DNA from 3 places in the Pantoea sp. CFCC18177 genome. Region 3 is predicted to be linked to each of the others. Evidence: predicted binding sites of a transcription regulator. Region 3 holds the regulator's gene; each other region holds the start of a gene.
What was found. Region 3 encodes CRP, which controls carbon source genes, mostly activating them, when cyclic AMP is high. Its sites were predicted from a motif close to ATGTGANNNNNNTCACAT; they were not measured.

Region 1 (4,209 bases), on a different contig from region 3:
TTCCGGTGGCGCGGCCATATTGGCGCACGATCTCAGCCGGTGTGTCACCTGCGGTGATCCAGTAATCCATTTGATCCGTCACTTCGGCCTGCCAGCGCGTGCCGTTTTTACCAAAGGTCACTTCACCGATGGCCGGGTTATGCCACAGTAAGCCATAGCCCAAACTCGACACCATAAACGGCACGCTGGCCTGTGAGTTGCGCTGTGCCAGCTCCAGCGTGCAGCCTTTCAGGTCGAGGCAATCTTGCTGATACTGACCCATGCCATAGATTTTCTCTTCCGCACGGGCTTCAAAGCGCACGCTCAGTTGATATTTCCCTCCTGGAATCGGTCTAAAGGTGCGCGCATCCAGTTTCAGGGCGCTAATGTATTTGTCCTGGCTCTTCTCGCTGGCTCCAATGCCTACGGTGCTGCGCTGACGCCAGAACTCTTCCAGAAGCAGTTCTCCGTGCTTATTGTAAAATGCCAGCTGGCCGCGAATATTCAGCGTGACGGTGATATTGCCGTTACGCAGGCTCAGAGATTCGTGCTCGCGCTGGATTTCCACCTCACAAGCAGCAGGTGATAACAACGCCCAGTCATGGTCGATCAGTTCTGGCTGACAGGTGGCTCGAACTCGCAGGCTATGCGCACCCCAGGGTTCGATAACTAGTGTCTGACGGTCAAATGTCCAGATAATACGCTGGGATTCGGCGCGTAACTCGCTCATGACAACTCCTGTGATTGTAAAAGGGGGGAAGCAGTTGCAGCCGGTTGGGCTGACACTTTGTTCTGATTGATGGTGCGCATGGTGGCATCGTTAAGTTTGTAGCCGCGCATTGCGAATGCGCTTAACAGTGAGAGCAGGCCGGGAACTACTGAAAACAGCGCCACGATGGCCATCATGGCGGCGGGCTGCTGATGCGGTGCCTGTGCAACATAACCGCTCAGGCCTAGCGTCCAGCCAACAATCGCGCCGCTAATGGCCATGCCCATTTTCAATACAGCGAGCAGAGTGGAGAAGACGGTGCCATCAAGACGCTTACCCTGACGATATTCACCGTAATCCACCACGTCGGCCATCATCACCCACATCAACGTGGTGGTAACCTGATAGAAGCTGGAGACGATGAACGTCATGCCGACCAGTAGCGCCAGCGATCCGGGCAGGAACACGATACTGATACTTAACACGCCAGCAGTGATGGCGCTGAGTGTAAAGGCGGTGATTTTGTTCAGGCGACGCGTCAGCAGTTTAGCCAGCACGCTACCCACGCTTTTCCCGACAATATGCGCGGCCAGTAGCCACATGAAGAGACTGGCATTTCCCAGAAAATAGGTGACGTAGTACATCATCGCGCCAAGCCGCACCACACCGAACGAGATATTGCAGAACACCAACAACGCGACCACACGCCACTGATCGTTACGCAGCAAATCGCGAAGATCGGCAAGAAAGTTGCCGTGGTTAGCGGGAGCATTGATACGTTCGCGGGTGTTAAGAAAGCAGATAAAAAACAGCAGGGTTGCCACCGTTGCCATAATCGACATGGCTGCGAAGTAACCCTCCAGTTTGTTACCGCCGCCGAGCCAGGTTGCGAGCGGGATCATCAGGAAAGTGGACATCGCGCCACCCAGCGTAGCCAGGAAAAAGCGCCATGATTGCAGGGAGATACGCTGATTATCATCGGCGGTGATAATCGCGCCCATTGAGCAGTAAGGAATATTGATGGCGGTGTACATCAGCATCATCAGGCTGTAGGTCACAGCGGCGTATATCATTTTTCCGGTGAGCGACAGGCTTTCTGGCACCGCATATATCAGCATACAACTGGCGCCAAATGGCACCGCCAGCATCAATAGCCAAGGGCGGAATTTTCCCCAGCGGGAACGAGTTCGGTCAGCGACCATCCCCATCGCCGGATCGATAACCGCATCGGCGACGCGCGCCAGCAGAAAAAGCGTGCCGACAAAAATCGCGGGTAGGCCCACCACATCGGTGTAATAAAAGGTGAGAAAGATGATGACGTTATCAATGGCGATATGGCTAGCCATGTCGCCAAGACCGTAACTGATTTTTTCTTTAAAGGATAAGCTTGCTTGCATGAAGACTCCCGCCTGTCTTTGAATCGCTGAAGGGCAATTGACGGTTAGTTATAGGTAGCGAAGGGGATGCAAACAATTGCGGGATTTGTTACGGGATTTATGTTTTTTTATTAATGTGATACGGGTAACAAGAATAACAGGAAAAGCACAACGTGGCGGGGGGAATGCTGCGTATCAAGATTAATCAATAGCTTAAAAAAGGTCTGTGCAGCCATCGCCATAAAAAAAAGCACCGAAAAATTAATCATTCGGTGCTTTCTGTTTCGCCTCAACGGCGGTATTTCAGTCCGGTATAATTACTTCAGTGATGCCAGCGCAGCATCGTAGTTTGGCTCTTCGGTGATTTCGTTCACCAGTTCGCTGTAAACCACTTTATCGTTCTCATCCAGTACGACAACGGCACGTGCAGTCAAACCTTTCAGTGGGCCATCAGCAATCGCCACACCGTAATCTTCTTTGAACTCGGCACCACGCAGTGCTGACAGCGTCACGACATTGCTGATGTTTTCCGCGCCGCAGAAGCGAGACTGAGCAAACGGCAGGTCTGCTGAAATGCACACCACCACGGTATTGTCCGCTTCAGCAGAACGTTCATTAAACTTGCGCACTGAAGTGGCGCACACGCCGGTATCAATACTTGGGAAAATGTTCAGAACTTTGCGTTTACCTGCATACTTAGAAAGGGATACGTCACTAAGATCTTTAGCCACCAGGCTGAAAGGTTTAGCTTGTTCGCCTGCCTGCGGGAAGTGACCTGCAACGGGGACTGGGTTACCCTGGAAGTGAACATTCTGAGACATACGATTTCCTTTTAAACGAAGAATTAATCTGGCATTAACCTACCAGAGCAGATATAGCGTTTGTTTATGACATAATTTTGAAGGGTTTACGAGTGCATTTCGTGGTGAAGACCGAGCCGGTTCGCAATTAAGTGGCAGATTTAAGGAGAATGAATGAGAACAGTGAAGAGTTATCCGGAAGCCTGGCCGTTGCATTCGCCGTTTGTGATTTCACGCGAAAGCCGGACAGAAGCGCATGTGGTGGTGGTGGAAATCGAACAGGACGGCATAAAAGGTATCGGTGAAGCTACGCCTTATGCGCGTTATGGCGAGAGTGAAGAGTCGGTGCTGCAACAAATTGCCTCGCAGCTGCCTGCGATACAAAACGGCATGACGCGTGCAGCGCTGCAACAGGCATTGCCTGCAGGGGCTGCCCGTAACGCCCTTGACTGTGCCTTATGGGATCTTGAGCGTCAGCAGCAGGGTAAAACGCTACAAGCACTGTGTGAAGTCCAACTGGCCGATAGCGTAGATACCGCGCATACCGTCAGCATAGACACGCCCGAGGCGATGGCCAGCAGCGCGCTGGCGCTGTGGCAGCATGGTGCGCGACTGTTGAAGATCAAACTCGATAATCACCTGATCAGTGAACGGCTGGTGGCGATTCGCACGGCGGTGCCGGAAGCCACGTTAATCGTTGATGCTAACGAATCCTGGCATGCTGAAGGGCTGGCGGCGCGTTGCCAGTTGCTGGCGGATTTGAACGTTGCCATGCTGGAACAACCGCTGCCTGCCGCTGAAGACGCCGCGCTGGCCAACTTTATTCACCCTTTACCGATTTGTGCCGACGAAAGCTGCCATACGCGTGAACAACTGGCACAACTGCAGGGTCGCTACCAAATGATCAACATCAAGCTGGATAAAACCGGGGGGTTAACAGAGGCACTGGCGCTGGCGAAAGAAGCCCGGCAGCAGGGCTTTGCGGTGATGCTGGGTTGTATGCTCTGTACCTCGCGCGCCATTCGGGCGGCACTGCCGTTAACGCCAATAGCAAAATTCGCCGATCTTGACGGCCCAACCTGGCTGGCCGCCGATGTTGAGCCGTCACTGCACTTCTCACAGGGTGTGCTTAATCTCGCAGTTGCCAACGCAGCAGATTAATCATCGCTTCCAGATAGACTTCGGTGGCTTCATCGACCGAAATCGGCGGCATCTCGGCAGTAATGCACAATAAGCCGAGATCGTCGCACCAACTGCCAAATGAGCCTGGCGTGGCGTAACCCACGCTGCTCACCACCGGCAACTGCGTTTGTTCCGCCAGCCACTGCGCTAAAGTGCTGTGATG
Region 2 (4,209 bases), on a different contig from region 3:
CTGATCAATCCTGACCAGGCCGGTGATTTTACCTTCGGTTCACCGCAGCAAAGCGGCACCGTCTACCTCTCAACCGCCGATGCCAGCGGTATGATGGTGTCGTTCATCCAGTCCAACTATATGGGCTTTGGCTCTGGTGTTGTGGTACCGGATACCGGCATCAGCCTGCAAAACCGTGGCTGCGGCTTCTCACTCGATCCACAGCATCCCAACGTGGTGGCAGGCGGGAAACGCCCTTTCCACACCATTATCCCGGCATTTGCTCTGGATGCCGCAGGCCAGCCATTGATGTCATTCGGCGTGATGGGCGGACCGATGCAGGCGCAGGGGCATTTGCAGCTGGCGTTGCGCATCATGCAGCATAAACAGAACCCGCAGGCGGCGATTGATGCCCCACGCTGGCGTGTCGAGCAAGGCCGCGCAGTGGTGGTGGAACCAGGGATTGATCGTAACGTGCTGGCGAAGCTGCGTGAGATGGGGCACCAGATTACGGTGGAAGATCCGCTGCAAAGCTACAATTTCGGCGGTGCGCAGGCGATTGTGCGCGATTCGCAAGGCTTCTACATTGCCGCCACCGAAAGCCGCAAAGATGGGCAGGCACTGGTGTTTTAATATCGGTGCGCATTAATGCGCACCCTACGAAAAATTGCATCCAACTTTGTGAGGTCGCCATTTATGGCGACCGCCAGCCGTTGTACACGCCAGGCCATTGCACTATTCTTTAGGACCATTCCCACTGAATCGTATATATAGCCATAACAGGAGTTCAACATGGCGTCAGGATTATCCCGCATCTGGATGCGTACCGGCATGCTTATGGTCAGCGCACTGGTAGTGCTGCAACTTACCGCCTGTGGCGATAAAGAAGGCGATCAACGTAAAGCCTTCACCGATTTCCTGCAGAACACCGCCATGCGTAGCGGTGAACATCTGCCCAGCCTGAGCGAAAACCAGAAGCAAACCTTCGGTAACTACGCCAGCGACTACGCCATCCTGTATGGCTTCTCTCAGCAGGCCAACCAAGCGGTTGAACAAGGCATGCGTCCCGTGGTGGATGAGCTGGCGGCAATCCGTGTACCGCAAGATTATCTGACCCGCCGTGATTCTCTGCGCCAGGCGAGCGGCAACCTGAGTGTGCTGTCGCAACAGATTCAAAGCGCCAAAATGCAGGCCGACAGCAGCAAAGCCACGCTAAAGCAGCCCGACGATCTGAAAAAAGTGTATGACAACGTGTATGCCAAAGTGGTGACGCAGCCTGCCAGTACCCTGATTCCCCTGCTGCCTCAGCTGCAGGCATTGAGCCAGGCGGCGGTGCAAACCGGTGACTATCTGCAATCACAGGGCACTCGCGTGAGCTTTAACGACGGCGGCGTGCAGTTCCCAACTCAGGATCAAGCCACGCAGTACAACACGCTAATGAGCAACCTCTCCAGCAATGCACAAGCACTGACCCAAGCGCAAAATGCCGTGCAGGGTGGTTTGTAACCGCGCGATGTAACCTGATGCCGGGCGGCCAGACGGTCGCCCCTACAGTCGTTATCCCTCCGTCCTTCTTTTCAGATTTTTCGTCACTTCCTTACAACTGACTTTTCTGCGTAGACAGAGTGTGATCTGGCGCATTTTCGACCAAAAAATGTTTGTGATCCAAATCACATTTACGAGACAAACCTCATCCTTGCAAAGGTGACTTAAGTCACATTTATCACCTTGTTTTGCTTAATATTTCGCCACCGTACTTTTCTTACACCCCAATAGTGTGATCTACGTCACCTTATAGCACCCCAACCACCCCAATATTGCGTGATCTGCATCACACTTATCCCGGATGCTACGCAGCGTAATAAACTAGTGCTAGAGTCCGCGTGCATACAGTGATGCCACGGCCCGCGCCGGAATGGCTCAATAAAAGTCTTAACAAAAACAACCGCGCTCTTATTGCAGCGCGTCTCAATAAGGGGTGGGTTTATGTCCTCATCAGCGAAGGTCAAGGTCCAGAGCTTTGGTCGCTTTCTGAGTAACATGGTGATGCCAAACATCGGTGCGTTTATCGCCTGGGGTATCATCACAGCACTGTTCATCCCAACCGGATGGATTCCTAACGCAACGCTGGCGAAACTCGTCGGCCCAATGATCACTTACCTGCTGCCACTGTTGATCGGTTTCACCGGTGGACGTCTGGTGGGCGGCGATCGCGGCGGCGTGGTCGGTGCTATCACTACCATGGGCGTGATTGTCGGTGCAGATATGCCGATGTTCCTCGGCGCGATGATTGCCGGTCCACTGGGCGGCTGGGCGATCAAAACCTTTGACCGTATGGTTGATGGTAAGATCAAAAGCGGCTTCGAGATGCTGGTTAACAACTTCTCAGCCGGTATCATCGGTATGCTGTTGGCGCTGCTGGCGTTCATCGGCATCGGTCCGTTGGTAGAAGGTTTGTCGCACATCCTTGCGGCGGGCGTAAACCTGATGGTGCAGAACAACCTGCTGCCATTGACCTCGATCTTTGTTGAGCCAGCGAAAATCCTGTTCCTCAACAACGCCATCAACCACGGCATCTTCTCTCCTCTGGGCATCCAGCAGGCGAGCGAAGCCGGTAAATCTATCTTCTTCCTGATTGAAGCTAACCCAGGCCCGGGTATGGGCGTGCTGGTTGCTTACATGATTTTTGGTCGCGGTAGCGCCAAACAGTCTGCAGGCGGTGCGGCGATCATCCACTTCCTCGGTGGTATCCACGAAATTTACTTCCCGTATGTGCTGATGGCACCGCGTCTGCTGCTTGCAGTTATCCTCGGTGGTATGACCGGTGTGTTCACCCTGACCGTGCTGAACGGCGGCCTGGTGTCTCCTGCTTCTCCAGGTTCAATCCTGGCTGTGCTGGCGATGACACCAAAAGGGGCTTACTTCGCTAACATCGCTGCCATCATCGCCGCGTTTGCTGTCTCCTTCGTGGTCTCTTCTATCCTGCTGAAAACCAGCAAAGTGAAAGAAGATGACGATATCGAAGCCGCGACCCAGCGCATGCGTGATATGAAAGCGCAGTCAAAAGGCCAGACCGTTGCGGGTTCGCCAGTGATTGCCGATGCCAACAGCGTTGACGTCAGCCACGTGCGTAAAATCATCGTCGCTTGTGATGCCGGTATGGGTTCCAGCGCCATGGGTGCAGGTGTGCTGCGTAAGAAAGTGCAGGATGCCGGTCTGAGCAATATTTCGGTGACCAACAGCGCGATCAACTCGCTGCCGGGGGATGTTGACCTGGTGATCACCCACCGCGATCTGACCGAACGTGCGATGCGCCAGGCGCCGCAAGCGCAGCATATTTCGCTGAACAACTTCCTCGACAGCGCGCTGTACAGCAACCTGACCGAGCGTCTGGTGGCCGCCAACCGCAGCGAAGCACATCGTGAGACGGTGCAGACCACGCTGGCAGACAGCTATGACGACGGCAGTGCCAATCTGTTCAAACTCGGTGCAAACAACGTGTTCCTCGGCCTGACCGCCAGCAACAAAGAGCAGGCGATTCGCTTTGCCGGTGAGCAGTTGGTGAAAGGCGGTTACGTCCAGCCGGAATACGTCGAAGCGATGCTGGAGCGTGAGAAGCTGACCCCGACTTACCTGGGTGAGTCTATCGCCGTACCGCACGGTACCGTGGAAGCCAAAGATCGCGTGCTGAAAACCGGTATCGTGTTCTGCCAGTATCCCGCCGGTGTGCTGTTTGGTGAAGAAGCGGATGACGTTGCGCGCCTGGTGATCGGTATCGCGGCACGCAACAACGAACACATCCAGGTGATTACCAGCCTGACCAACGCGCTGGATGATGACAGCGTGATTGAGAAGCTGGCGAACACCACCAGCGTTGAAGAAGTGCTGGCGTTGTTGTCGCCTAAAGCGTAAACCACGTTTTAACTCCCTGGGGCGGGCAAGCCCGTCCCACATTTCCGGGGCGGATTTGCCCGCCCTTTCGTCATTTGATATGGGTCAAATTTATGAAAGCGTTACATTTTGGAGCAGGTAACATCGGCCGCGGTTTCATCGGTAAGTTACTGGCTGATGCCGGTATTGAACTGGTGTTCGCGGATGTCAATCAGGTGGTTCTTGATGCCCTTAACGCCCGTCATGAGTATCCGGTTCATGTGGTTGGCGAGCAGGCAAAAGTTGAAATGGTGACCGGCGTCAGCGCCGTTAATAGCACTAGCGACGACATCGTGACGC
Region 3 (4,209 bases):
TGGCCCGGCACGCTGCCGGTGGAACTGAGCCAGCTGCGCGCCTTTCGCCGCATTCGTGAGTTCGATGATGCGATTACCGCACGCGCGCACGGTTTTCTGGATGCCAATGACTATTATCGACGTGCCAGCGCCATGCCGCTGCTCAGCGGCGTACGCAAGCCGTTGCTGGTCATTCACGCCAAAGACGACCCGTTTATGACCGATGCAGTGATACCGCAACCAGAACAGCTGTCACCCTCCATTGAATATCAGCTGACGCAACAAGGCGGTCATGTTGGTTTTGTCGGCGGCACCTTGCTGAAGCCGAAAATGTGGCTGGAACAGCGTGTGCCTGACTGGCTTTCAACCTATCTGGATGTGTGATCGTGATTATTCCCTGGCAAGAACTTGAAGTGACAACGCTGGAAAACCTGATTGAAACCTTCGTGTTACGTGAAGGCACCGATTACGGCGAGCAGGAGCGCAGCCTGGCGCAGAAGGTGGCCGATGTGCGCCGCCAACTGGAACGCGGAGAAGTCGTGCTGGTGTGGTCTGAACTGCATGAATCAGTGAATATCATGCCAGCGCGAGATTTTCGCGGTTAATGCACCGCGCGGCAATTCGTGGTAACAATGCTCATCGCCGGACCTCACAGGGAGTTCTGTTATGTCAGCCAGGCATCCAATCATTGCCGTTACCGGTTCCAGCGGAGCCGGTACCACCACCACCAGCCTCGCCTTCCGTAAAATATTCCAGCAGTTTGATCTGCACGCTGCGGAAGTGGAAGGTGACAGCTTCCATCGCTACACCCGTCCAGAGATGGACATGGCGATCCGTAAGGCGCGCGATCTGGGTCGTCACATTAGCTACTTTGGCCCCGAAGCCAATGACTTTGGTTTATTAGAGCAGACGTTCAAGCACTACGGAAAAACCGGTCAGGGCGAATCGCGCAAGTATTTGCACACCTATGATGAAGCGGTGCCGTGGAATCAGGTGCCGGGCACCTTTACGCCATGGCAGCCGCTGCCGGACAACACCGATGTGCTGTTCTATGAAGGGTTACACGGCGGTGTGGTGACGCAACCGCATAACGTGGCAGAGCATGTGGATCTGCTGGTGGGTGTGGTGCCGATTGTGAACCTGGAGTGGATTCAAAAGCTGGTGCGCGATACCAGCGAACGTGGGCATTCTCGTGAAGCGGTGATGGATTCGGTGGTGCGTTCGATGGAGGACTATATCAACTACATCACGCCGCAGTTCTCTCGCACCCACATCAACTTCCAGCGCGTGCCGACCGTGGATACCTCCAACCCGTTTGCCGCACGTGAGATCCCTTCACTCGACGAAAGTTTTGTGGTGATCCATTTCCGTGGTCTGGAGGGGATTGCCTACCCTTACCTGCTGGCAATGATTCAGGGCTCGTTCATTTCACACATGAATACGCTGGTGGTGCCGGGGGGCAAAATGGGGCTGGCGATGGAATTGATCATGACACCGCTGGTGCAACGGCTGATCGAAGGTAAACGGATTGAATAATCCAGAATTTCTGTAGCGGCACGATGTAAGGCGTGCATCACACCGCGCGATAAATCGCGCCGCGACAGTAGGATTACAACTCTACCACTTCATAGCTGTGGGTGATTTCCACACCTTTACCCAGCATGATCGCCACCGAACAATACTTCTCAGCGGAGAGATCAACCGCGCGGGCCACGGCTTTATCACTCAACGCTTTGCCGCTGACAATAAAATGCAGGTTGATGTGGGTAAAAATACGTGGCGCTTCTTCACGGCGTTCAGACGTGAGCTTCACCTCGCAATCGGCCACATCATTACGGCCCTTTTGCAGGATAGACACCACGTCAATCGCGCTACAGCCGCCCGCCGCCATCAGAACCATCTCCATTGGACTCGGCGCTTTATCCCCTGAATTACCGTCCATTAATACCTGATGGCCAGATGAGGATTCTCCGAGAAAGGTTAACCCCTCCACCCATTTCACTCGTGCCTGCATTATTCTTTCTCCTGAAGTGGCTATTTTGCCGCCAGAGTACGCTTTCAGTTGATAAACAGCAATCCAGACTCTTCCGCCTGTTGCTGAAGCGAGACAACAGAAGACAGCTTGCAAAAGCTGTGCTACAAACAGTGCTGAAAATATTTTCGTCGTAACAGACGAAGGCGGGAAGAATCAAAAGCGTAGCTTAAGAATCACCCGGAAATAAAACGCTCGACGATTACACCGCCTGACAGGGAAAACTGCCCCCTGTGCTTTGGGCACGATTACAATAGAGGATAATAGCGAATGGTTCTCGGCAAACCGCAAACAGACCCTACACTCGAATGGTTCCTGTCCCATTGCCATATTCACAAATATCCGTCAAAGAGCACGCTCATCCATCAGGGTGAGAAAGCGGAAACGCTGTACTACATCGTGAAAGGTTCCGTTGCGGTTCTGATCAAAGATGAAGAAGGCAAAGAGATGATCCTCTCCTACCTCAATCAGGGAGATTTCATCGGCGAACTCGGCCTGTTTGAAGAAGGTCAGGAACGTAGTGCCTGGGTACGTGCCAAAACTGCCTGCGAAGTGGCTGAAATTTCCTACAAAAAATTCCGTCAGCTGATTCAGGTAAACCCGGATATTTTGATGCGACTCTCGTCGCAAATGGCGCGTCGTCTGCAAATCACCTCCGAGAAAGTGGGCAACCTTGCCTTCCTCGATGTGACGGGCCGTATCGCGCAAACACTGCTTAATCTGGCCAAACAGCCAGATGCGATGACTCACCCAGACGGGATGCAGATTAAAATCACCCGTCAGGAGATTGGTCAGATCGTGGGTTGCTCACGCGAAACCGTGGGGCGCATCCTGAAAATGCTGGAAGATCAGAACCTGATCTCCGCACACGGTAAAACCATCGTCGTTTACGGCACCCGCTAATTTCTTATCACCCACGGCGTGATGGCAACATCGCGCCGTTTTTGTTTGCGATGAGCTGATGTGGCGCCGAATCATCTATCATCCTGAGGTCAACTACGCCCTGCGGCAAACGCTGGTGCTGTGCCTGCCTGTGGCACTTGGCTGGCTGTTTGGCGATCTGCAAAAAGGCCTGTTGTTCTCATTAGTGCCTGCCTGCTGCAACATGGCCGGTCTGGATACCCCGCATAAACGCTTTTTCAAACGTCTGATTGTCGGCGGTTCGCTGTTTGCCATCGGCAGTTTTTCGATCCAGTTGCTCACGGATTATCAGATTCCGCTGCCGCTCATACTGTTTGTGCTGCCGCTGCTGATTGGTGTCACCGGTGAAATTAGCCCGTTACATGGCCGCTTGCTGCCAGCCACCCTGATTGCCGCCATCTTTAGCCTTAGCCTGGTTGGAAGGATGCCGGTTTGGGTGCCGCCGCTGCTGTATATCGGCGGTACGTTCTGGTACGGCCTGTTTAACTGGTTTTGGTTCTGGCTGTGGAAAGAGCAGCCGATGCGTGAAACCCTGAGCCTGCTGTATCGCGAACTGGCAGATTACTGTGATGCGAAATACACGCTGCTGACGCAACTCACCGATCCTGAAAAAGCGTTACCGCCGCTACTGGCACGCCAGCAAAAAGCCGTCGATCTGATCACCACCTGTTATCAGCAGATGCATATGCTCTCGGCCAACCGCGATAACAGCCATAAGCGTCTGACGCGAGCGTTTCAGGTGGCGTTGGATTTACAGGAACACATTTCGGTGAGCCTGCATCAGCCGGAAGAGGTGCAAAAGCTGGTCGAGCAGAGCCACGCTGAGGCGGTGATCCGTTGGAATGCGAAAACCATCTCCGCGCGCCTGCGCATCCTCGCCGATGCGATTCTCTATCATCAGTTGCCGGAGCGCTTCCATATGGAGAAGCCACTCGGGGCGCTGGAAAAAATCGCGCGCCAGCACCCAGATAATCCGGTCGGCAACTTCTGTTACTACCACTTCAGCCGTATCGCACGCGTCTTACGCACGCAGAAGCCGTTGTACACGCGTGACCTGATGGCGGATCGTCAGCGCCGTCTGCCGTTCTTCCCCGCGTTGCGCAGCTATCTGTCATTGAAATCTGCCGCTTTACGCACCGCCGCACGCATCTCGGTGATGCTAATGTTCGGCAGCGCAGTCGCGCTGTTCTTCAACATTCCTAAGCCCTACTGGATTCTGATGACCATCATGTTTGTCAGTCAGAATGGCTACAGCGCCACGCGGGTGCGCATTCAGC

Region 1: a site for CRP is predicted at 2,199-2,216, ahead of ACPUC8_RS00915 (glycoside-pentoside-hexuronide (GPH):cation symporter). Genes of this name have one in related genera too.
Region 2: a site for CRP is predicted at 1,755-1,772, ahead of ACPUC8_RS00595 (PTS mannitol transporter subunit IICBA). Genes of this name have one in related genera too.

Annotation. Positions count from the first base shown of each region.
Region 1 is NZ_JBNBPL010000001.1:209,770-213,978, reverse strand. It holds gene ACPUC8_RS00920 (glycoside hydrolase family 31 protein) at 1-709, opposite strand, end outside; gene ACPUC8_RS00915 (glycoside-pentoside-hexuronide (GPH):cation symporter) at 706-2,085, opposite strand; gene tpx (thiol peroxidase) at 2,382-2,885, opposite strand; gene ycjG (L-Ala-D/L-Glu epimerase) at 3,039-4,025, shown strand; gene mpaA (murein tripeptide amidase MpaA) at 3,994-4,209, opposite strand, start outside.
Region 2 is NZ_JBNBPL010000001.1:136,206-140,414, forward strand. It holds gene ACPUC8_RS00585 (gamma-glutamyltransferase family protein) at 1-612, shown strand, start outside; gene ACPUC8_RS00590 (DUF3053 domain-containing protein) at 772-1,485, shown strand; gene ACPUC8_RS00595 (PTS mannitol transporter subunit IICBA) at 1,966-3,891, shown strand; gene mtlD (mannitol-1-phosphate 5-dehydrogenase) at 3,984-4,209, shown strand, end outside.
Region 3 is NZ_JBNBPL010000028.1:47,218-51,426, reverse strand. It holds gene ACPUC8_RS22145 (hydrolase) at 1-363, shown strand, start outside; gene ACPUC8_RS22140 (YheU family protein) at 366-584, shown strand; gene ACPUC8_RS22135 (phosphoribulokinase) at 646-1,515, shown strand; gene ACPUC8_RS22130 (OsmC family protein) at 1,589-1,993, opposite strand; gene crp (cAMP-activated global transcriptional regulator CRP) at 2,282-2,914, shown strand; gene ACPUC8_RS22120 (YccS/YhfK family putative transporter) at 2,973-4,209, shown strand, end outside.